DNA from 3 places in the Ferdinandcohnia sp. SAFN-114 genome. Region 2 is predicted to be linked to each of the others. Evidence: riboswitches for the same ligand, from Rfam matches in the RefSeq annotation. Region 2 holds a riboswitch; each other region holds the start of a gene.

Region 1 (8,436 bases), on a different contig from region 2:
AACAGACTATTCACTAATTGCAGAGGTTCAAATATTACTTACTTTATTATTCATTAAAAATGTAAGGCAGCTTACATTTTTTAAAAGGGATTCCAAGTATAATCGTAAGTGTAAGTTATTAGAAACACTTTGGAGGAGGAACTAATCATGGTATTTGTATATTGTAATATAGAATCTACCTCTCATAAGGTAGTAACTGAAGTGGTATTATTGGCAATGTAGTTTTGACAGCTTGCAAGAGATCCAAGTAGTGTATGTAATGTAATACCATAAAAGAAGAAATTAATATATAGATTCGATACCTTGAGAAAAGATTTAAGAGTGCCCCTAATGTTCTGAGGGATTCTTTCAAAATTGAAGGAAAAGATAGGGTTTAGGTAAAACTAAGTACTAGTAGGAGGCATGATTATGTCAACAAATTATGAATTAGCTACATTTGCTGGTGGATGTTTTTGGTGTATGGTTCAGCCATTTGATGAGTTACCAGGCATTATTGATGTAGTTTCAGGCTATACAGGTGGGCATAAAGAGAACCCAACCTACGAAGAAGTATGCTCAAACACAACGGGTCATTATGAGGCAGTTCAAATTACGTATGATCCTAATGTGTTCCCGTATACAAAGCTCTTAGAACTATTCTGGCAACAAATAGATCCAACCGATGCACATGGTCAGTTTGGTGATCGCGGTGAGTCCTATAAAACGGCGATATTTTATCATACTGAGGAACAAAAGAGACTAGCCGAAGAGTCCAAACAGGCATTAGAGAAAAGCAAAAAGTTTTCAAAGCCAATCGTGACAGAAATCAAAGAGGCATCTGTGTTTTATCCAGCAGAAGAATATCATCAAGGCTATTATAAAAAGAATTCCTTTCATTATAATATGTACAAGGAAGGATCTGGACGAGCGGGATTTATTCGGGAAAATTGGAAGAAACACCATGCAGAAAACATAAAGAATCTTACTCCTATACAGCACCATGTGACTCAAGAGAATGGTACGGAACCACCCTTCCAAAATGAATTTTGGGATAACAAGGAAGAAGGAATTTATGTTGATATCGTTTCTGGAAAACCATTATTTAGTTCATTGGACAAATTTGACTCCGGGTGTGGATGGCCTAGCTTCACAAAGCCTATTAAGCATCAAGAAGTCCTTGAAAAACTAGATACGTCCCATGGGATGAGACGCATTGAAGTCAGAAGCTCATCAGCAGACTCCCATTTAGGACACGTATTTGATGATGGACCACGAGATAAAGGCGGGCTTCGATATTGCATTAACTCTGCAGCACTTAAATTTATCCCAACTGAAAAGCTAAATGAAGAAGGCTATGGGGAATACCTTCGGTTATTTAAATAATTTAGAAAACGTTCCTGGAGACTTCTCTAGGACGTTTTTTTATATTTAAAGCATCAATGCTACAATGGATATGGTTTTACATATATTATCAGGTGATTGTAAATGCAAAGAAGAAATCGATCTATTTACTGGTTTTTGATTATGAAATGATTATAAAACGGTATAACGGGGAGTGAAGACATGGATAAACTCATGTTGCTTTCACAAATTAATTTACTAGATGAGCTACCAGAAGAGGAATTAAAGAAGTTAGACGAAGTAACGGTAACCGTCCCTATTAAAAAAGGTACAATTATCTTAAGTCCGACTCAACAAATGAGGTCGTTGTTTTTCTTGAAAAAAGGACAGGTTCGTTTATATAAGATATCCTCAACAGGAAAGGAATTCACAATTGATCTTTTAAGTGAAGGTAATATCTTTGGAGAAACTTCTAGTTTTTCCTTAACAGAATCTAACATTTATGCAGAAGCGATGGTTGATTCCTTTGTTTGCTCGCTAGAAAAGGAGCGTTTTGAACAGTTACTACGTCAACATCCCGATATTTCGTTAAAACTTATAACTATACTGACCTCAAAGTTAAAAGAAGTGTACGAAATAACAGAAAGCATTGCTTATAAAGATGTCAAATATCGAATTCTTTTACTTTTTATGCAGTTAAGTAACCGATTTGGTGTAAGAAGTGGGGAATGGCAAACAGTTGAGGTCAAGATTACTCAGCATGACATCGCAAGTATGATCGGGTCATCAAGAGAAACCGTTAGTTTATTATTAGGAGAATTAGAAAGGGAACAAGTCATTACGAGGAAGCCATTAAAAATTAATACAGCTCTGGCTAAGAAAGTGTATGGGGTAGAGGAGGTGTAATCAATACTGCTTTCATATCATGTTTATAAAGGAAAAGGCTTGGAGCATACTATACAAAGCACAGTGATTTAAGTAGCGTTAAAAATGAAAAAGGGGTGGTGTAAGATGAAAAGGCAGCTTCCACCTGGGCAATTTGAAACAGAAAAATGGCCAATTCTGCACACAGGGGATGTTCCCGAGTTTAATGAAATCACATGGAATTTCAGACTTTTTGGAGAAGTGAAGCAAGAAAAGTCCTTATCCTATAAGGAATTCATGGAGCTTCCAAAAACCATATCAACCGTAAACATGCATTGTGTTACCACATGGTCTAAATTTGATACAACTTTTGAAGGCATTGCGCTTAGAGAGTTATTGAAATTAGTTGAAATGAATGAAGGCGTAAAATACATCAAAATTTACGGTTACTCCAATAGGGAGAGATTTGGTTATTCTGCAAACTTACCGCTAGAACCTTTATTAGGGGACGATTCTTTATTTGTATTCCGATGGAAGGATAAAAATCATGAATGGCAAGATATTGATCTAAAACATGGTTATCCACTACGGTTTATTCCACCAGAAGAATTTTATCTATGGAAAGGCACAAAGTGGGTTTCAGGGATAGAGTTTATGAAGGAAGACGAGGCTGGTTATTGGGAAGAGCGTGGCTATTCGATGACGGCCAATCCATTTAAAGAAGAGCGATACCGTTAACACAGTTAAGTACATAAACTTTTTTATACTTTGCTTCCCATAAAATAAAATAGACGTGTTTATCGACACGTCTATTTCCTATTAAATGATTGATTCTCAAAGGTTTTCTTCAACTGTATTGGTTAATTCTATTATACTTCATAAAAGGAACTGAAATGACCTTAACTCCTATTTACAAAACAATAGGGTTGTATTATAATTTCTCAGAATACAAAAAAATGAATATTTCGCAAATAGGTTTCTTACCATTCTTCTATGAGAGAATGTGAGACTAAGAGGGAAGTTGGTGTAAGTCCAACACGGTCCCGCCACTGTAAGCGAGGAGGAAGGTTATAAATATCCACTGTGTATGTAACATGGGAAGGAGTAACCGACCGTTGATTCGCAAGTCAGGAGACCTGCCTATTTTGTTTTTTAAGCTTCCTCGAGGAAAGGAACGTTTAAAGTGCAAATAAATGATCATATGTTACTATATTTGTTATATTAGGATTGCTTTATTGGAGTTCTAAGCAAATAACCTTTATTATGCCTTTACGAAACGCTCTTCCTGTGGAATGGCGTTTTTTTGTGTTCAAAATTTGAAGGGGGATAAAAAAATGAAGGAAATGTTGAAAAAATGGGGTCTGTTTAGTCTTATTTTTCTTTTTACCATGGGTATTGTTGCAGGTTGTGGTACACAAGAAAAAACGGCTCAAGATGAAAAGGCTCAAAAAACCGTTGAAAATGTTGAAGGGGAGAACGCTAATCAAGAGTTCCCTATCACGATTATAGACAGTGCTGATCGAGAAGTTACGATTGATGAAGAACCTGAATCAATTGTCTCCATACAGGCAAGTAATACAGAAATTGCATTTGCACTTGGCCTAGGAGAAAAAATCATTGGAGTTTCGGATTACGATAATTATCCATCAGAAGCACTTGAAATACAAAAAGTAGGTGCACAGGATATCAATGCAGAATTGGTTCTTTCACTTCTTCCAGACCTAGCTCTTGTTACTGATTATCATTACAATACACATCCTGAAATATTAAAGCAGTTTGAAGATGCAGGAATTGATGTGATTGTCGTTGGAAGTGCTTCTTCATTTGAAGATGCGTATGAACATATAGAAATGATTGGGAAAGCTACAGGAACTGCGACTGAGGCAAACGAAATTGTGACAAATATGAAGCAACGCTTTGATGAAATCAAGGAAAAAGCTTCAGCTATTACAGATAAAAAGAAAGTCTGGGTTGAGGTTTCGCCAGCACCAGATATTTTTACAACAGGAACCAATACGTTTATGCATGAAATGCTTGAGGCAATTCAAGCTATTAATGCAGCAGAGGAGCATGAAGGGTGGGTACAGTTAACAGAGGAGGAAATTGTCCAATTAAATCCTGATGTCATCATTACAACGTATGGCTACTACATAGATAATCCCACTGAAGAAGTATATGGGCGTGAAGGCTGGTCTGAAGTTCCTGCAGTTAAAAATAAACAGGTCTTTGATGTTGATAATGATACGGTTACGAGACCAGGTCCTCGGTTAATTGAAGGAGTCGAGACTCTTGCGAAGCTTATTTATCCAGAAGTTTTTAATAAATAAAATTACTTGGTTATATATTCTAAGTGGAGGGTTTGTACTTAGTACAGCCCTCCTAGGCGTATTCATTAGTAGTGTCCACGTGCCTGTTCCAACCATTTTACATATTGTGCTAGACAACACATTTGGTTGGGGCTGGCTTAATGAGGTTGCTAGAAATGAAGAAATGATCATTTGGAATATCCGATTACCTAGGGTATTGCTGGCATTTTTTGTTGGTGCGTCTCTTGGATTAGCGGGTGCAGCATTCCAAGGATTATTACGTAACCCATTAGCGGATCCATATACAATCGGGGTTTCATCTGGTGCATCTCTTGGTGCAGTAATTGTTTTATTTTTTCAGTTTACGATTTTGGGGTTAGGAAACTTTACTCTTCCTATTGTTGCAATCGTAGGTGGTTTTATTTCACTCCTTATTGTATTCGGACTTGTTCGATTGAGTAGTCGAAGCTTAGCGATTGAAACCATTATCTTGGCGGGGATAATTGTAAGTTCTTTTATTGGAGCAGTTGTTTCCCTCATTATTTCACTAAGCGACCAAGATTCAATGACTCAAATTATCTATTGGTTATATGGCAGTGTAGGACTAAGAGGCTGGAGTCATGTTCAGTTGATTCTTCCATTTATGTTGTGTGGTTCCTTTATTTTGTTCTACCATTACCGGGAGTTGAATGCGTTAGCTCTTGGGGAGGAGGCGGCAGATCATATTGGGGTTGATGTGAAGAAAGGAAAGTTGTATATCCTAATCGGAGCCTCATTATTAACGGGAGCCGCCGTTGCAGTGTCTGGATCGATTGGTTTTGTAGGACTTGTCATCCCACATTTAGTGCGTATTGTTACAGGGCCAAATCATCGCCATGTACTACCACTTTCCCTAATGGTAGGTGGAGCATTTCTTATAGTAGCTGATTTAGTATCAAGAAGTATTATTGCTCCAGAAGAACTGCCAATTGGTGTTATTACAGCTTTAATAGGTGCACCTGTTTTTGCCCTATTATTAATCAGAGAGAGAGTTGGAGGGGAACGAAGATGATTACTGTTAACAATTTAGTTGGTGGTTATTCGAATTCTCCTATTATTAATGGAATAAATCTTGAGATTCATCAGGGAGAATTTTTTGCACTTCTTGGACCAAATGGAAGTGGAAAAACAACCTTGTTTAAATTGATAACTGGGCAATTGCCGATCATAAAAGGTGATATATTCCTTTCTGGTAAAGAAATTTCCACTCTTTCAAAGCTTGAGAAGGCGAAGAAAGTGGCTGTTCTTACTCAGGAGGCGCAGGTTTCATTTGATTTTACAGTGGAAGAAATTGTGAGTCTAGGGCGGTATCCACATCAAAAAGGTTTATTTAAACAGCTATCCCGAGTAGATTGGAACGTCATTGAAGAGGTGATGGAAATAACGAATATAAGTCAATTTCGAAAAATTCCATTCCGAATGATCAGTGGTGGCGAGAAGCAAAGGGTGTTATTAGCTAAGGCATTGGCGCAAGAACCTGAGATTTTACTTTTAGATGAGCCAACGAATCATTTAGATGTGAAACACACATTCCAAATGTTGGATTTATTAAAAGAACGGCAGCAAAGTATGGGGTTAACCATTTTCTCCATTCTGCATGATTTAAATGTTGCTTCTCAATATGCAGATCGAATCGCCATGCTTCATAAGGGCTGTTTCTTAGAAGTTGGAGATGTTGACAATTTCAGAAAGACCGACCTACTAAAGAAGGTATATGAAGTGGATATTAAGCTTGGGTCTCATCCGACAATTTCAAAACCGCAACTCCTTATGACACCAGGCTATCATCAAGCAGAACCTTGTACACGTTTTGAAAATTCTTATCAGATTCATCAAACGAAAGAGTATATTCACATTCAGTTCGATCACCCTTTACGAACAATTTCGAATGGGGTCATCGGTGATGGTATTCAATGGTTAAGGCATTTTTGTAATTTTTATGTTGATAAGAATTATAATTGCTCAGCACCTGACCGTGATTTGCGAAATTGGATGACAAAGTACGCTATTCCTTATGAGCAAGCGGTTGGAATGATGACAGCTGTTCAATTAAAGGATGTGGTTATACGTCATGAAGAATTTGAAGGTATTCAAATTCTAGCTGTTGTAACTGCAGGTACCGGGAATGCTGTCGATATTTCAAGTCGTACCCATTCTAAGGTGAGTCAATCAGTAGGTACAATCAACACCATGCTGTTCATTGATTCACATTTTACAGATGGTGCACTTGTAAATGGCTTTATGTCAGCTACAGAAGCAAAAACAAAAGCATTACTAGACATGAATATTAAAGATCCACACTCCAACACGATTGCAACTGGTACATCAACGGATTCACTACTTCTAGGTCTTACTCAACAAGGGGAGAAAACACCATATGCAGGTTCAGGAACCACTGTTGGAAAAGCTATAGGTCAAATCGTGTATGAAGCAACAAAAGAAGCTATCCAAAAGTATTTACAAAGTAGTCCAAACGAAATAAGGTGGGGAAGTAAATGACCGAACGACGAATTGTAATTGCAGGTACTGGAAGTGGCGTTGGAAAAACAACATTAACAATTGGTATTATGTCAGCATTCATGAAACGAGGGCTAAGCGTACAAGGCTTTAAATGTGGTCCTGACTATATAGACCCATCCTATCATACAGCTGTAACAAAACGAGTTTCACGCAATTTAGATAGTTGGATGCTCACTCATGAAAGAGTTTTGGATATTTTCACACATGGAAATCGTGATGCAGATATTTCAATTATAGAAGGAGTTATGGGATTCTTTGATGGAAAAAGTCCGGAAACGAATGAAGGTAGTACTGCAGAGATTAGTATCATAACGAAAAGTCCTGTATTGCTTGTAGTCAATTGTGAAAGTATGGCTCGTAGTGCTGCAGCAATTGTGAAGGGTTTTCAAATGTTTGCAGAAGGTCCAAATATAGTTGGAGTTATTGCAAACAGAGTGGGGAGCGAGGGACATTTCCAACTTGTCAAAAAAGCAATTGAACAAGAATGTCATATTCCGGTTATTGGATATTTGAAACGAGATGTCGAGATTGAAATTCCAGAAAGACATCTTGGACTTATTCCTTCAATTGAACGCGGTGAACTTACTCCGTTATTTGATAAAGTTGGTGACTTGGTTTTAGAGACGATTGATCTTGATAAATTGCTTGAATTAGCTGTAGCGGAACCGCTAAATGAAAAAAATAAATCCTCAATGTTTGAAAAGAAGCAAGATACTATGACGAGAATAGCGGTTGCAAAGGATGCAGCCTTTAACTTCTATTATCCTGAGAATCTAGAATTATTAGAAGTTAATGGCGCAGAATTAGTCTATTTTTCTCCATTGGCTAATGAAGAGTTACCAATGAATGTAGATGGTCTATATATAGGAGGAGGCTTCCCAGAGGAATTCGCTTTAACCTTGGAATCTAATGTAAAGACCAAGGAATCGATTCAGAAAGCAATTAAAGAAGGGCTGCCAACTCTTGGTGAATGTGGCGGGTTCATGTATTTGACCGAGTCCATTGAAACGACAGAACAGAAGACGTATCAAATGATCGGGATCATTCCTGGTAAAGTCCAAATGCATTCCTATTTACAAGCATTGGGATATAGAGAAGTTAGTGGTCTCAATAACAATTTCATTCTTTCCAATCAAATGGGTAGAGGGCATGAATTTCATTATTCTTCTTTTATGGCAAATGAGAATGAATTCTCCCATGCTTTTAAAACAAAAGGACTGCGGGGTGTTAAGCAGGAAGGGTGTCTAAAATACAATTTAGTAGCTGGCTACACCCATCTTCATTTTGGCTCAAACCCAAAAATTGCTGAGAACTGGATTAGGAAATGTCTAGAGTATAAAGCGAGTAAGGAGAGATAAGGATGAAACAAATATACGAATCCACCCCA
Region 2 (8,436 bases):
TCGAAATGCTTGGCTTGCAATCGCAATTGGTGGAGAAGGAAACCGTAATCGAGGGCTTGGGTATGAAGCCATGCAACTCGTGTTGGATTTTGCTTTCAAAGAGTTAAATCTTCATAGAATCCAATTAACCGTTTTTCAGTACAATGAGAGGGCCATCGCCTTATATGAAAAGTTGGGATTTGTTAGAGAAGGCACCTCAAGAGAATTTCTAGAGCGTGACGGGAAGCGATTTGATATGTACTCCTATGGTTTGCTAAAACATGAATGGAAGAAATAAAAAATAATTCCCCTAGATGCTAGGGGAATTTAATTTATTTCATTTCATAGTTTAAGTCCCAAATAATCCCGAATTGGTCCTTTACTTTTGCATATTTTGCACCCCAAAAGGTATCCTGTAATTCCATGAACACAGTTCCTTTTTGCTTTAGGTCATTGTAGGTTTTCGTAATTTCCTCTTCACTTTCAAATTCCAAAACTAAAGAGATATTGTTTCCAAAGGTTACACTTTGGTCGGGAGAGTCATCTGATACCATTAGTAAGAGTTCGTTCTTTTTGAACTTACCATGAATAAGTCGGTCATTAGCCCAGTCCTGAGTTTCATAGCCTGCCTGAGCATATGTTTGAACATCCAATATTTCGCCCTCAAATATTTCCTGATAATATTCCAAGGCTTCTTTCGCATTCCCATTAAACATTAAATAAGGTGTCGCTTGTCCTTTCATTCACAAAACACTCCTTTTTAATATCAGCAAGTTGCCCTACACTATGTTTTCTATTTACTAAAGAAATCATACACGATTGTATATTTTTTCCTCATGTACCATTATATTTAAATAAAATACAAAACACAAGAACAAATGTTCTTTTTCGGAGGTGCGATATGTTTATCAGAAGACTTTTGCCAGAGGATGCTGAAAGCTATTTTAGGTTGCGATTAAAAGCACTAACAACTGACCCTGATGCATTTTTAGTTACGTATGATGAAGCAAAAAATAATGATAACCCAATAGGAGAGTACAAGAAAAGTTTTCAATCTGAAGAAATAATAACGCTTGGGGCATTCGAAGGTGAACATTTAGTGGGGATGGTAACCTTAGTCAGGGAAACACGTCGAAAAATAAGACATAGGGCTACTATTGTGGCGATGTATGTTGATGATGAAAAAAGAGGTAAGGGAATTGCAAATGCATTGCTAAATGAAGCTATTAAAATGGCAGTAAATCTCCCTGAAATCGAGCAGATATATTTAACAGTAGATGCAGAGAATAAACCAGCTAAAGAATTGTACAAAAAACTAGGTTTTCAATCATTTGCTGTTGATAAAAGGGCCATTAAATACAACGGCCAATATCGGGATGAAGAGCTCATGGTATTATTTCTCGAGAAATAATTGTCAATTTTTGTCTTGCTAAAATAATAGGTGTCCCGTATTATTAAATGTGATAGTATATATTGATAGAATTTGAATGTTAACAACTACATATTGTGTTTAGCCTTGGGAAAAAGATGCCATTTGTGCTTAAAAGGGAATCTGGTGAAAGTCCAGAACTGCCCCCGCAACTGTAAATGCTGACGAAATGAACAGACCACTGTATAAGATAACTTAAATAAAGGTACTTATATGGGAAGGGTTCAAAGTAGAGCGACGCATGAGTCAGGAGACCTGTCTTTTCTTAAGATGTTTCACCTTCTTCGGGGATTGGGAAGATGAAACGGTGGCGACAGGTAGAGCAACTCTTGTGCTCTCTTGATGTTATCGTTTCATCCGCTCAATTGAATTGGGCGGATTTTTTATTTTAACGAATAATTTGTTAAGGGAGAGAAATAGATGAATATTACAACTCAAGGGGAATTGGATTCCATATTACACTCGCTTGAATATGCAGAAAGTACCTACCAACTTGACACTACCGAAATTCGAAACAAACTGCAGGAAATAAAATTTAATACAGTTGAAGCGAACCAGCATGCACTTTTTTATTCCTTAAACAAAATTGCCATGGATCAGCCCAACTGGACATATTTAGCGGCTAATCTCTATTTAAATGAACTGTATGAAAAAGCTGCAACGAATCGAAATTACAACAGTGCTCTAAAATACGGCAGTTTGTATGAGTTGCTACAGGAACTTACATCAAAAGGAATATATTCTGATGAATTATTAAACTCATATTCTAAGGAGGAGATACTTGAACTAGGAGAGGTAATTGATCCAGATAAAGATCATTTGTTTACATACATCGGTTTATTTTTATTAGCGGATCGGTATCTTGCAAGGGATTATGAACGAAATATTTACGAACTTCCACAGGAGCGATTCATGATAATTGCTATGACATTAATGGAGCATGAGGAAAGAGAGGTTCGACTTACTTATGTGAAAGAGGCCTATTGGGCATTAAGTAATTTATATATGACAGTCGCCACACCAACTCTATCAAATGCTGGTAAAAGCTTTGGCCAGTTGTCCTCTTGTTTCATTGATACTGTTGAGGACTCACTTGATGGAATCTATTTAAACAATTGGGATATTGCTAGATTATCAAAAGATGGTGGTGGAATTGGCGTATACTATGGCAAGGTTCGCGCGCTAGGATCTGACATAAAGAAATTCAAAGGAAATTCTTCCGGGATCGTTCCTTGGGTTCGCCTTATCAATGATACAGCAGTAAGTGTTGATCAATTAGGACAACGACAAGGAGCAATCGCAATCTATTTAGATCTCTTCCACAAAGATATTATGAATGGTTTTCTAGATTTAAAGACAAATAATGGAGATGAACGTCGGAAGGCTCACGACATCTTTACGGGGGTTTCCGTACCTGATTTGTTTATGGAAAAGCTGCAAGAGGTAGATGAAAATGGTAGAAGTATTGGGGAATGGCACACTTTTTGTCCACATGAAGTAAAGCAAATCATGGGCTGGAGAGATGGGCAAGGAAATCCGTTAGGACTCGAAGATTTTTACGATGAAGAGGATGAAAAATACTTCACTGAAAAATACTTAGAAGCTGTGAATCATCCACTTTTACCACGTAAATCGTATCGAGCGATGGATGTCATGGCAAGAATTATGATTGCTCAACTAGAAACAGGAACACCATATATGTTTTATCGTGACGAAGTAAATCGCCAGAATCCGAACAAGCATCTACTAGGAAAGGGAAGAACTTCGATTTTTTGTAGTAATTTATGTACAGAAATCGCGCAAAATATGTCAGCAACAGCGATTACGAAGGAGTATATCGACGATGAAGGAAATATTGTAATCATTCGAAAACCAGGTAATTTTGTGGTTTGTAATCTCTCATCTGTCAATCTACCAAGAGCTATTGGGGACGAAGTACTTGAACGTTTAATTCGAATTCAGGTTAGGATGCTTGATAATGTTGTCGATTTGAATACGATATCCGTTAAACAAGCTGATCTCACAAATAAGAAGTTTCGGGCGGTAGGCTTAGGTACATTTGGGTGGCATCATCTTTTAGCAGTAAAGGGAATTTACTGGGAATCAGATGAGGCTGTTCAATATGCTGATGAACTATATGAAGCAATTGCTTATCATGCGATCAAATCATCGATGGAGCTTGCAAAGGAAAAAGGAGCCTATAGTGAATGTAAAGGTTCTGAATGGGAAACCGGCACCTATTTTACCCGCAGAAAGTATTTGTCCGACAGATGGAATATGTTACGAGAAAATGTATCTAAACATGGAATACGCAATGGCTGGCTAATGGCTGTGGCGCCAAATTCATCGACAGCTAAAATCGGAGGTTCCACAGATGGAATTGACCCCATCTATGCGGCTGAATATGCGGAGGAAAAAAAGAATTTTAAGTTTAAAGTTACCGCACCTGATATCAATTATAAGACATATGAGTTTTATCGGAAAGCACGTCATGAGGTCGATCAGATTTGGAGCATTAGACAAAATGCTGCACGCCAACGTCATATCGACCAGGGAATTAGCTTCAACCTGTATGTAAGACATGACATTAAAGCAAAGGACCTTTTGCAGCTTCATTTAGAAGCATGGAGACATGGACTTAAGACAACATATTATGTGAGAAGCACGTCACAGGCAGAAATTGAAGAATGTGAACTATGCCATAGTTAAGGGGGAATAAGCTGATGAGTAGTCAGCCATTAACAAAAATAAAATTGTTTAATCCAGAGTTTCCGAATAAATCAACAGGAATCATTAATGGGGAAACTTCGGGAATATTGAATTGGAACGATATCGCGTATCCACAAATGTATACACTCTATCAAACCTTGCTTTCGAATTTTTGGAAAGCACAAGAAATCAATATGCAGGATGACATCAAACAATGGGACCAACTAAGTTCTATTGAAAAGGATGTGTTTTTACGAATCAACACGCAACTTGCATCATTAGATAGTTTGCAAACACCAACAATGAATCAGGTCATGGATTATGTGACGGATTCTAGTTTTAAAGCCATATTTGCAGTAATTTCGCAACAGGAAGCGGTCCATAATGAATCATATTCTTATATTCTGAGCTCGCTTGTACCATTTCAAGAACAAAATAAGCGTTTTAATCAGGCGAAAGAGGACCCAATTGTTCGAAAAAGAAATCAACTTATTCTAGAGGCTTACGAAGGTTTTAGGGAACAGCCAACTCCGGAAAACTTATTTAAGTTAGCGGTTAATTCGATTAATCTAGAAGGCATCTATTTTTATGCAGGTTTTGCCTTTTTCTATAATCTGGCAAGGCAACAAAAAATGCTTAAGACTAGTACGATGATTAGCTATATTCAAAGAGATGAAATGCAGCATGCCTATTTTATTGCGCAATTTGTTCGGATTCTCTTATCTGAGAACCCAGAATTGAATACTGAAGAAAATAAAGATTACGTTTATAAGTCAATTGGACAGGCAGTAGAGCTTGAAAAAGAGTGGGCACGCTATATCTTAAAAGACATTGATGGAATCGATTTACGTGAGTTTGAAGAGTATGTCGAGTATCTTGCGAACAAACGCTTCCGCCAACTAGGGTTTCAAAATATGTATGATGAAAAAGAAAACCCAATGCCATGGATTCAAGTATTTAGTGATGAGATGATGAATGACACCAAATCTGACTTCTTCGAGCAAAAATCACGAACCTATACAAAAGTATCCCAATCCAATGGATTTGATGAGCTATAAGAATGAAAGTCGCCATTGTTTATACATCAATCACAGGAAACACAGAGGAAGCAGGAGGAATCATCAACCATTATATGAGAAGGTATACAAGTGAGTGTTTTATCTATTCGGTAGAACAATTTCCTTTTTACGAATTAGAATCCTTTGATGTCGTCATCATCGGTACCTATACATGGGGGGATGGAGATATTCCTTTAGAAATGATTCAGCTTTACCGTGCTTTTGAGAACAATCATACAAAGGGTATAGTAACGGGTGTATTTGGTACTGGGGATCAATGCTATCCAAATTTTTGTGGGGCGGTTGATAAATTTCGCGATATGCTTTACGTACACTCAAATTTAGCAGCTACATTAAAAATTGAACTAATGCCACAGCAAATGGATGAACATCGATTTGAGCGCTTTGCCCAAGTTGTAACAGATCGAGTAAATAGTCAAAAGGGTATCACTGTTTAGTGGTACCCTTTTTCATAGGAAAATTTTAAACGTAAACCCATCGCAATGTTAAAAATAAATACTCCAATGAGCATCACTAGTAATATGGGAAAATCTAAAGTTGATGCAATGATTGGACCAAGGCTAGCGCCGGTTAATAATGTAAATGAATATAATGAAATAGCGGAACCACGTGCGTGTTCCCCCAACTTTCCTACAAGGGAAATGATTGAAGGGAAGAGCAAAGATATTGACGCAACAAAAGGTACGCTTAGAATTGCGATTAATCCAGGTGTTTGGGACATGAAAAGAAAAATAAGACTTTTGGTAGCTAGGATTAGTCCAATTAATAATGTTCTACGGTCTCCAAATCGTTGTACAAATTTTCCGGTAAATAGGGATAAAGATGCACCAATCAGTCCAATTGCCCTGATTTTGAATAATGTCTGTTCGTCGGCCCCATGTTGTTCATTTAAATATTGACCGATTCCATCATAGAACGCAACAAAGGATAGCAAAATTGAAAAAGTGATGAAATAGCATATGACTAATGCAGGGTTTCTTACAATTTTATAAAAGTCTTGTAAAAGGGATGCATCATCTTTTTTCGTAACTGGTAAACTGGGGTATATGAACAAACTACCAATAAAAAGAACAAGATAGATACCAGCAAAACAATAAAAAACATTCTCCCAACCATAAAAATATGTGATACTTGAGCTCATAAGCTGTCCGAGTATTCCGGCAATTAAAAAACCGCTATTAATAAGGGCTAGTACAAGGGTCTGATGTCGAACTGGAAATATTTCAAATGTGTAGGCAAACGCTACCGGTGCAAAGCTTCCAAGTGCAAACCCCTGTAAACCACGAAAAACATATAGACTTGCCTCGTTAAAAGAAAAACTAACTAACCCAGTCGTAACAATTGATAAGAATAAGCCATATACAATCACTTTTTTTCTGCCTACCCTTTCAGAAAGTGGACCAAAGGTTAGTAGCCCAATAGCATAGAAAAATGAAAAAATGCTTCCTCCAAGCACTGCTTTTTCAATCGAAATATGGATTGATTCTGAAATACTTTGATAAATTGGAATAAATGTGTAGATATTAGCCGCAACAAATAACCCCGTAATAATAAGCAAAAATGCTACAAGAAATAAATGCTTCAAGATAAACCACCACCCTTTTGTAAGATATGCCTTAACTGGATTCCTTGATATAAAAAAGAACATTTCTAGAATCTGGATGGTGTTACAATTCACTGTTCGACATTTTTTTTGATACAATTAGAGGATAAGAATGAAACGAAATATTTCTTCTCTCATTAGGAGGTTACTATAGATGTCTCTACAATTTATATTAGGACGTGCTGGTACAGGGAAAACAAACACATGTCTTGAAGAGATTCGATCAAAGCTTCTTGACGACCCAACAGGTTTTCCGATTGTGTATTTAGTTCCAGACCAAATGACGTTCCAATCAGAATATGATTTAATCAATACCCCTGGAATTGGCGGTATGATGAGAGCTCAAGTATTCAGTTTTACTCGTTTGGCATGGCGAGTTTTGCAAGAAACAGGGGGAATGAGCCGTTATCATGTGAATAATGTTGGAGTGAATATGCTGCTTCGTAAAATTATTGATTCCAAAAAACAGGACCTTAAGGTTTTCTCACGTGCTGCTGATAAAAATGGATTTATTACTCAAATGGAAGAAATGGTCGCGGAGTTTAAACGATATTGTGTCACTCCTGAAATTCTTGAGGAACAAAAACAAACAGTTGAACCTGATAACAAAGTACTTTCAGATAAATTACATGATCTTCAACTTTTATATGATGAATTAGAAAATCATCTATTTGAGAAATACGTAGATTCTGAAGATTATTTACGACTGTTAGCGGAAAAAATTCCGCAATCGACCTATATGAAGGAAGCTGAAATCTTAATTGATGGCTTTCATAGTTTTACCCCACAGGAGCTTGAAGTCTTAGGGCAGCTTATGAAAGTCTCAAAAAAAGTATCAATTGCTTTAACGATCGATAAGGCGTATGAAGTTCCGCCACATGATTTAAGTCTTTTCCGAATGACTGGAAAAACCTATCAATCTATTATTCAACTCGCTCAAGAAAATAGCATAAAGGTTGAGGAGCCGATTTTGTTAACAAGTCAATATCGATACTCCTCTGAACCTTCTTTAGCACACCTAGAAAGATATTTTGATGAAAGACCAACAATTCCATATCAAGGTAAGGCGTCAATCACACTAAACCAAGCGGTGAATCGACGTGCTGAAATTGAAGGGATCGCGCGTGAAATTCAAAAATTAGCAAGGGATAAAAATTATCGATATCGCGATATTGCAATTATGATTCGAAATGCGAGTGATTATCATGAAATTATCGAAACAATCTTTCAAGACTATCACATCCCATTTTTCATTGACCAAAAACGATCGATGTTAAATCATCCATTAATTGAATTGATCCGTTCAAGTCTTGAGGTCATAAATAGTAATTGGCGCTATGAGTCTGTATTTCGTTGTGTCAAAACAGATCTCTTATATCCTTTTGGGGAGGAAATCTCAACACTCAGAGAGGACATGGACAAGCTTGAAAACTACGTCCTTGAGTACGGGATTCAAGGCTATAAATGGACAGATGGTAAGCAATGGAAATACAAGCGCATAAGGGGATTAGAGGAATCGGATCTTCCGCAAACAGACAAAGAACGTGAATATGAGGAAAAACTAAATGACCTTCGTGATATGATTGCCAATCCATTGCTTTCTCTCGGGAAACGCCTCCAAAAGGCGAAGGACGGTA
Region 3 (8,436 bases), on a different contig from region 2:
CTTACGTTTTCTTTCGATCGATAAAAAACTGTTAAGGGCAATTACCCTTTTTTCACCCATTTTTTTTATTTGAAGAACCTGATCTTCCATAAGTGCAACAAGTGGTGAAATGATAAGTACACTACCATCGAGAATTTGAGCAGGAAGCTGATAACACAGTGATTTCCCTCCACCAGTTGGTAAGAGGGCCATGACATCATGTTCAGCTAAAATATCTTCTATAATTTCCTTTTGCCCTTCTCGGAACGTAGAATGATTAAATTTTTCTTTTAAAACTAAATTAAGATCCATGTTTACCACCAAATCTTGCAAGGACTAGCCTAATTTCAAAATACGAGATGTCAATTGACAATTTTTCCTTTAAAGGTCGTAATTGCTTTACATTTAATGTCTTATATACAGATAAAATCTGCTGCTGATGCTCGTGAGTAACGAAACGGTCAATTGAAAAATCAGGTTTTTGATGTGTAACTTCTACAATATGATCTTCAATTGTATTCCGTTTTAGATTTCGAATGATTCCAATTTCATCGATTGTTTTACCCTGTAATAGCAATTGATACGTTTTCTTTGTTGAAACTGTTAGCAATACTTCCTCTTGATGATTAGCCTCGATCATAGAACCTAGAAGAGGGAAACTGTGCCTATTCATTTCAAGATGATGAATGATTGTATGTAAGGTATGTAAAAAGAGAACCTGGCACCATATTTCATCCTCACCAAGTAAAGAACTAATCTGATCGATAGTATAGCCAATTCTCGCTGAACTGGTCAGCCTCATGACAAAAATAGTTGATTCAAGCTCTGTGACCATTTCAAGGACCGACAAAACCTCATTGTAAATGGCTTCTGATAATGTAAATCGAGTATGTCCATACTTAATTAAGAATCCTTTTACCCAGTCAACAATTGAATCCTCTTGTTGGATAGGAGTATACTGTTTTTTCCCATTTACTAAATTCGACAATACCTGCGTTAACAATGAAAGCCTACGCCATAGTAAGATGGATTGTTCATTGTGCTTCCAACCATTTAAATGGGGAGGAATCGGTTTGTTTTCAAATTCCTTTTTTAATACACGTTCACCTAGAGATGTAATGGTAAATTTATTACTTGAAGCTGTTATTTCTTCAATTAGAGCATGTTCACGAAGGATTTGTATTTCCTTCTCAACCTGTTCCCTTCCGATCGGCCTTAGAATACCGAATAAAGGAGTGAGACCAAATAAATTCGCATCCCCAATCGTTTGGGAGGATTTTTTACCGTTCAACAAGTGATGAATCCCATAAACAGTGCGTTCACCATCTAGTTTATGCAAACTATACAAGATTAAGATTGAACGATAAGTAATGTTCACGGTTTCTCCCCCCCTTTAAACGACGAAATAGATGGAAAATTGTCGAACGAATGTTACTATTATTTTATCAAATAATAACGAAAAGTGGGATGTTTTCGTGTGGAATTATGAACATGCTTGTCAAACGAGAAAAACCCCTTTAGAATAAGCAATCTCACTATATATTTTTATTGAAAAGTTTTGTGAACAGCTATACAATGAGTATGAGGAAGCTGTTTCCATGCTATTAGGAAGTAGGATGGGGAACTACTATAAATATACATTTTATACATGTAACGATTTTTTGGGAGGTAAAGTACACATGGCAAAGTATACCATTGTTGACAAAGAAACTTGTATCGCATGTGGTGCATGTGGTGCAGCTGCACCTGACATCTACGATTACGATGATGACGGAATCGCATTTGTAACACTTGATGATAACCAAGGAATTGTAGAAATTCCAGAAATATTAGAGGAAGACATGATCGATGCTTTTGAAGGTTGCCCAACGGATTCCATTAAGGTAGCCGACGAGCCATTCGACGGTGATCCACTAAAATTTGAATAGTCCTTATATTAAAAGAAGAACCCTTTCGTTTTAGGGTTCTTTTTTTATAATGGCAAAAAGCAGGCAATGCCTGCTTTTTGTCGTTCGTTTATCCGAGTGGAACTTCAATGCGTTCCCCTTTTTCAAATGTCATTAAGGTTTTGTAGCCTACACTTTTAGCTAGTTCAATTGCTTGATCAAAATCTGCTCCTACATCCTGTGGTCGATGTGCGTCTGATGACAAGACGATAGGAATGTTTTTGTTAAAGCACATTTGCAGTAGTCGAGGATCTGGATAAAGCTTTCCAATAGGCTTTCGTAATCCAGCTGTACTAATTTCAACGCATGTTTTTGAGTTCGCTAATGCGGTAGTTGCACGATCAAATTGATGCAGGAGAAACTCCTCATCTTCAGGAATATATTTAAAAATTTTGACTAGATCAATATGGCCGATAATATCAAATAGGTTTGATTCTGCCAATGTAATCACCTGATCATAATACTTTGTATATGTATCATGTAGATCCCTTTTATCCCATTCTTCACGGAACTCCGCAAGGTCAATTCCAAAATCGCCAACCCAATGAATGGAGCCAATTACATAATCAAAATCATAAGAAGAAATGAATTTTTCCATTTCTGCATGCTTTCCAGGTGTATAATCCATTTCAATTGACATCTTTACATCAATATTATTTTTCCAGGCAAGCTTAAATAAATCTACATAATCCTTCATGTCATAATATCTTCTTGCATCAACCCAAGGATTACTCAGAATATCTTTTGTCTGATAAAAATGATATGCGTGTTCAGAAATCCCAAAATGGTCAATTTTTTTTACCTTTGCTTCGTCAATAAACTTCATTAAATAGTCTAATTCAAGCGTTCCAAGCTCTAAATGATTGTGATAATCAGTTCGCATAACGAATCCCCCCAAAGTTTTTCTTATTATACATGAACTTGTCACTATAGGGGAATAGAAAAGCTCAAAATTATTTAGGATTTTTCGACAATTAAAATTTGATTTGGAAAAATTAAATCATCTGTTAACTGATTTAACATTTTGATTTCTTCAACTGATAAACCTACCCTATTCGCAATTACTGATAATGAATCCCCAGCCCTCACTGTATAGGTTTCAAGCTTTTTTGAAACTTCAACGCCCTCTTTTTCCAATTCCATTAATGTAGGAACTAGAATTTGTTCATCGGTTAGCATATAAAGAGGGTCAATCGCATTATTTCTAGAAGCATTCCATTCTCCATTATGTACTTCAAAATGTAAATGTGGACCTGTTGAATTGCCCGTACTACCGATATGACCAATTAATTGACCTTTTACGACCTTTTCTCCTTCTTGAACATTTCGCTTACTTAAATGTGCATACACTGTCTCATATCCATTAGGATGCTCAATAAAAACGACATGCCCATATGAACCCTTGTAATATGATTTTTTCACGATTCCTTCCTCAACCGTATATATGTGATCACCAAGTGGAGCAGCGATATCTAAGCCCTTGTGATTCCCCTGTCTCGTTCCGAATGTATCAGTGATTCTCCCTATGACTGGCCATGCCCATTCCTCTGTTGCGGTGTTACTAGGTAGTTCATGTGCGATGACATTACGTCCTCCCATAAAGAGTAATCCTGTACAAACTGCTAAAATAGCAACAATTGCAAATCGTTTACCAAACATTTTGATCCTCCTCAAAATATTGAACAAAGATACTATGAAAATGTGAACCCGTTATGTTTAGATTCAAGGACACCCCCTATCTAACATTTTCTCTATTTACTAAGCAAATAAGGGACACCCTTACATTATTTGAAAAATTTTCTTAAATTATGTAAATAAAGTAATACTTTTCATAACCAAGAAGGTCATGCTGCCTAGTTACACCTATCCAAATCATATATTTAAAGCAAAAAAAAAAGAGACAACTTCGTGTCTCTTATTGCAATTGAATTAGATTTGGTGCGAGTGGTACAGGTACCTGTTCCCCTATTCTCACATCACCAATTTGGTCAATATTTCCATAAAAAGTAACAGTCTCAAAATTAAACTCTTTAGCGGTTAGCATAATTGCATCTAGCATAAGGATATAATTATCTGTATTCTCTAAGTCCGAGTCATCACTAAAATGAATTTCTAAATTAGAACCATCTGCTTTAATTTGTTTAATTTCAGATATAATTGGTGGATGTAGGTTATAATCGCCTTGTTTAGCCTCCACTTTCATAGCTTCCAGTGCTTGTTCAATCGTATTAAAATCCTCATAAGTTAAAGCTAATATTTTGCGGTCTGAACTATCATTTATATAATACAGGTATGCCTTTTTGGTATCTTTTTCAACATCAATATAATTCTCAATGATACCCGTTTGCCCGATAGTAATTCCTTGTTGATTATTTTGGAAAAGTTCAACATGTTGATAGTCTTCTAACAAATAACGGAACGAACTAATTGTATGTGAAAATTCTGCAGCTTCAGCAGTAGCAAAAGACTCAGTATTAATTGAGTTATTTACGTCCACCCTTACAGCTTTTGAATTGTCTTTCGTTACAACTTCTGAAAAATCCTCAAAATATGAATTTGATATTTCGTCAATGCCCCATTCCTTGTTTTTACGAATAACTTCATTTACTCTTGGAACTGTCTTTTGCCATTGTTCAACAACATTTTCCCCGTTAGAATCGACGATTACCGAAACGACAGAAGGAAACATTACACCGCCCAAATACACACCATATGTTAGAAGGACTTCATTTTCCCCTACAGTTTTTACAGCGTAACTATTGCTTGGCTGTCCCTCAAATGAATATATTCCAGCCTCTTCATCTTGTTGTGGTTCCTCTTCTTTTTGCAATGTGCTAAATGATTCGTCCTTTGATGATGCTTCTCTATTCTCTGAATCCATAGTAATGTTTGTATTTTCTCTTGCCATTTGTGCTGAGTCGAAGCTTGAACTGTTCATATTATTAATGAAAGAAGGAGCTAAGATGAATAATAGAAGCGCTGCTGCTGCAGATGCAAGGGTAGGGACAAGCCACATTTTTCTCTTTTTCTTATTCATTTTAAGGGTTATATTTTGATAAATCTCTTGTGGCTTCCGTTTGTCTTTTACACCTGGCATTTGCGTAAGCATCTGCTCGAGTTGTTCATCACTCCACTTTGATTTTTTCATCATCTATCCCCTCCTTTACGCCTGATTCCTCCATATACTTCTTTAATACCTTTAGACCTCTGTGCTGAGTTGTCTTGACTTTACTCTCCGTCCACCCTAAAGCTTCAGCAGTCTCTGCAATCGAAAGTGATTGGATATATCGTAATATCAGTACCATACGCTGATCTGTTGTACAGTTTTCCAAGCAACGGTACATCATTTGAACTTGTTCATTTTGCAATGCTATTTCTTCCGGAAGTGGTGCAAAATCTTTTACCTCTTGACGACTCCAATCAAAGGAATCCATTATTCGCTGTTTCCACCCTTTTTGTTTCCGGAACGAATCAATCGCGACATGTCTTGCAATTGAAAACAACCATGTTTTTTCACTACTTTTTCCTTCGAATCTATCATATGATTTTAAAACTCTTATATAAACTTCCTGAACGAGATCTTCAGCTTGTTCACGATTTTTTACCATATAAAATAAGAAGGAGAAGACATCGTGATGATACTTTTCATATAGTTCCTCAAACAAGGAATCCATTTGCAAATCCTCCCGTTCATTTCATTAGTCGAATGTTTTATAAAAAAAGTTACACTCCCAATATAGTATGAATTAATAAAAAAAGGAAGAATATTTTGGTAATATTCTTCCTTACTTTGCAATTGTTACATTTTTTAAAAATAGTAATCTCAAGATTGGATATAGTATGAGAAAAAATACTCCGTTTCCAATTGCATGACTCATATCAAATGGTAATCCAGCTAAGTAATAGGCAAAGAACTTACCCGAGAATAAATAGAGAGGAATTGAGATGACAAAGCCATATAAGAAACCACAGAATACTGCATATATGGCTAATAATATGACAGGAATTCGATCTCGATACTTTCGTAATGCACCGCTGATTAACCCAATTATCCCCCATGCTATGATTTGGCCAATAGTCCATAAACCCATTCCCATTACAAGATTCGTTAATATAGAACCAAAAACAGCAACAATCACACCATAGATGGGACCCAAAAATAAGCTAGTTATCACGATAATCGCTGTCATAGGCTGAACATTCGGAAGGAATGTAAATGTAATACGACCTACAACGGACAATGCGATTAGCATCGATAAGAGCGTTAAGTTTTTAACGGATAAATTCATTATTCCCACTTATGGAGATCGAATTCGATCTTATCTTCAGGCTCTAATTTGTATTCATTAGCTCCTACCATAGCTTCTTCACCATTAACAGAATAAAACCATGATGTCTTTTCTTCTTCACTTCCTGCAACGCCATTAATGCTGGCAACAAAAGCACCATCGAATTGTGTTTCGACGTCAAAGTTTGCTTCCATGATGTCCATAACTGTAACTTCTTTTCCTGATTCAATTTTAATTTCTTTTTCTTCAATGATTTCTTCACCATTGTTTTTGGATATAACGACTGTAACAATCTCTGCTGCTTCTTCTTTATCTACAGTTTCAGCTTTGTTGTTGGAAGATTCATTTGTAGATGGGGCATTGCTGCATCCAAATAAAATTCCCAATGATAGTAAAGAAACTAATAGTTTTTTCATGTTTCTAGCTCCCCTTTTGTTAAAATATGTGTATGAATAAGTGTGTTATGCACCTAACATCGAATCAAATGCGCCTTGGCGTATTTGCGCCCGAGTTTTAGGCCCACAGGAAGTGGGTCATAAAGACGTTGCCACAGGATGTGGCGTTCTTAGTCTTTGATCTTACAGATCGAAAATTTCCTTTGAAAAGTCGTGTTATCCGCCGGAGGCTATTATTTTATTTCGCAGAAGTGTCTTGCTTCTGCGGAATAAAATAATAAAAGCTCACCCTTGGGGTGAGCTTTGAAGATATAACAGAAAAACAACAAAAAAGCATGGTGTTTTAACGCAAATTCCCGCACCCCGGAGAATTAAAAAAGGAATGAATTAGGCAGGTCTACTGACTTAAGCTTCTTCCTACTTTGAGTCCTTCCCATATGTTGAACAGCATTTGCCATCCAGTCATACAGTGGTTTTTCTCATTTCGTCCACTTTTACAGTTGCGGGGGCAGTTCTGGATTTACACCAGATTCCCTTTTAAGTCTTAGAGAGAATAAAGAAATATCTACATTCTCTGACACCTAAGATTCAATAAATATTTAATTTTCTATTTAACAATCCCTATATTACAAGAAGAGTTTTTATTTTACAAGGAAATTGTTTCTTATGGAACAAGAATCTTCGCCATGTTCTTTCAAATTATTCACTTTTTCGAGGGATTACGAATGTAAATGTCGTTCCTTCACCAAGCTTACTATGGACTGATATATTCCCGTTGTGTGCACTAACAATGTTTTTTACAATCGCAAGCCCTAAACCAGTACCAGATTTCCCTCTTGTTCTAGCCTTGTCCGCTTTATAGAAACGTTCAAATACAAAAGGTAAATCTTCTTCTGGAATACCAGAACCTGTATCTTTAATATCAACTTTTATTGAGGTTTCTTGACCAGTAACATGTACTTCAACCTGACCATTTTCATCGGTATGTCTAATCGCATTATCAATTAAGTTTGTAAAAACTTGCTCAATGCGATCAGAGTCTATATAAATTTCACCAATTTCGTCTACCTTTTTTGCAGTTAGAGTTATTTGATTATCCTTAGCTAAACCTTGAAATTTCCGAATCACACGATTAATAAGGGTATCGAAATCAACTTTTTCTTTATTTAAGGTAATATTCCCTGATTGCATTCTAGCTAAATCTAATAATTCGTTGACAAGTCGACCCATTCTTAATGACTCATCATAGATGACTTTGGTAATTTCCTTTCGCTCCTCCTCGGAGCTCGCTATGTCATCCATAATTGCTTCACTATAGCCCTGGAGCATTGCGATCGGAGTTCGCAGTTCGTGAGAAACATTTGCAATAAAATCTTCACGTAGCTTGTCCAAACGTCTTTCCTCCGTCATATCGCGAAGTACTGCAACGGCACCCCTTATATACGTCTGATTGTAAAGCGGACTCATTAAAATAACCCATGTTCTACCTTGAAGACTAATTTCAATAAATTGCTCCTTTTCAAATGTAACGGAACGTTGAAATAAATCCTTGACCTCTGGTGGAAGCTCCTGACCAACGTCCTGATACATACCTTGTTGGTAATACCAAGCTTGCAAAAAGCGTTCTGCAGGAGGGTTTGTTACCAATATCGTGCCATCACGATTTAAAGTGATAACTCCGTCCGCCATACTATTTAATATGCTTGCAAGTTGCTCTTTCTCCTGATTAAGGGCATTTATGTTATATTTCAACTGCCTCCCCATTTGGTTTAGTGCCATTCCTAAAGCGCCAATTTCGTCATGAGTTAGTATAGGAACCTTTGTATC

The links. Region 2 has a riboswitch for cobalamin ahead of ACR65M_RS06510 (ribonucleoside-diphosphate reductase subunit alpha). Riboswitches for the same ligand answer to the same signal wherever they lie in the genome.
Region 1: it holds a riboswitch for cobalamin, as region 2 does, so the genes downstream of both, ACR65M_RS08195 (ABC transporter substrate-binding protein) here and ACR65M_RS06510 (ribonucleoside-diphosphate reductase subunit alpha) in region 2, are expected to answer to the same signal.
Region 3: it holds a riboswitch for cobalamin, as region 2 does, so the genes downstream of both, ACR65M_RS03325 (DUF4430 domain-containing protein) here and ACR65M_RS06510 (ribonucleoside-diphosphate reductase subunit alpha) in region 2, are expected to answer to the same signal.

Annotation. Positions count from the first base shown of each region.
Region 1 covers NZ_JBPFDQ010000019.1:19,969-28,404, forward strand. The annotation lists gene msrA (peptide-methionine (S)-S-oxide reductase MsrA) at 409-1,362, shown strand; gene ACR65M_RS08185 (Crp/Fnr family transcriptional regulator) at 1,543-2,226, shown strand; gene ACR65M_RS08190 (molybdopterin-dependent oxidoreductase) at 2,332-2,922, shown strand; cobalamin riboswitch at 3,141-3,342, shown strand; gene ACR65M_RS08195 (ABC transporter substrate-binding protein) at 3,519-4,511, shown strand; gene ACR65M_RS08200 (FecCD family ABC transporter permease) at 4,474-5,541, shown strand; gene ACR65M_RS08205 (adenosylcobinamide amidohydrolase) at 5,538-7,028, shown strand; gene ACR65M_RS08210 (cobyrinic acid a,c-diamide synthase CobB) at 7,025-8,407, shown strand; gene cobT (nicotinate-nucleotide--dimethylbenzimidazole phosphoribosyltransferase) at 8,410-8,436, shown strand, end outside.
Region 2 covers NZ_JBPFDQ010000014.1:26,186-34,621, forward strand. The annotation lists gene ACR65M_RS06495 (GNAT family N-acetyltransferase) at 1-277, shown strand, start outside; gene ACR65M_RS06500 (VOC family protein) at 312-722, opposite strand; gene ACR65M_RS06505 (GNAT family N-acetyltransferase) at 881-1,390, shown strand; cobalamin riboswitch at 1,488-1,685, shown strand; gene ACR65M_RS06510 (ribonucleoside-diphosphate reductase subunit alpha) at 1,829-4,117, shown strand; gene ACR65M_RS06515 (ribonucleotide-diphosphate reductase subunit beta) at 4,132-5,175, shown strand; gene ACR65M_RS06520 (flavodoxin domain-containing protein) at 5,178-5,633, shown strand; gene ACR65M_RS06525 (MFS transporter) at 5,630-6,781, opposite strand; gene addB (helicase-exonuclease AddAB subunit AddB) at 6,954-8,436, shown strand, end outside.
Region 3 covers NZ_JBPFDQ010000006.1:55,358-63,793, forward strand. The annotation lists gene ACR65M_RS03285 (RecQ family ATP-dependent DNA helicase) at 1-291, opposite strand, end outside; gene ACR65M_RS03290 (YpbB family protein) at 281-1,357, opposite strand; gene ACR65M_RS03295 (4Fe-4S domain-containing protein) at 1,659-1,907, shown strand; gene ACR65M_RS03300 (histidinol-phosphatase) at 1,996-2,808, opposite strand; gene ACR65M_RS03305 (peptidoglycan DD-metalloendopeptidase family protein) at 2,883-3,584, opposite strand; gene ACR65M_RS03310 (RsiX family anti-sigma factor) at 3,841-5,073, opposite strand; gene sigX (RNA polymerase sigma factor SigX) at 5,051-5,599, opposite strand; gene ACR65M_RS03320 (ECF transporter S component) at 5,711-6,214, opposite strand; gene ACR65M_RS03325 (DUF4430 domain-containing protein) at 6,214-6,630, opposite strand; cobalamin riboswitch at 6,983-7,207, opposite strand; gene ACR65M_RS03330 (ATP-binding protein) at 7,309-8,436, opposite strand, start outside.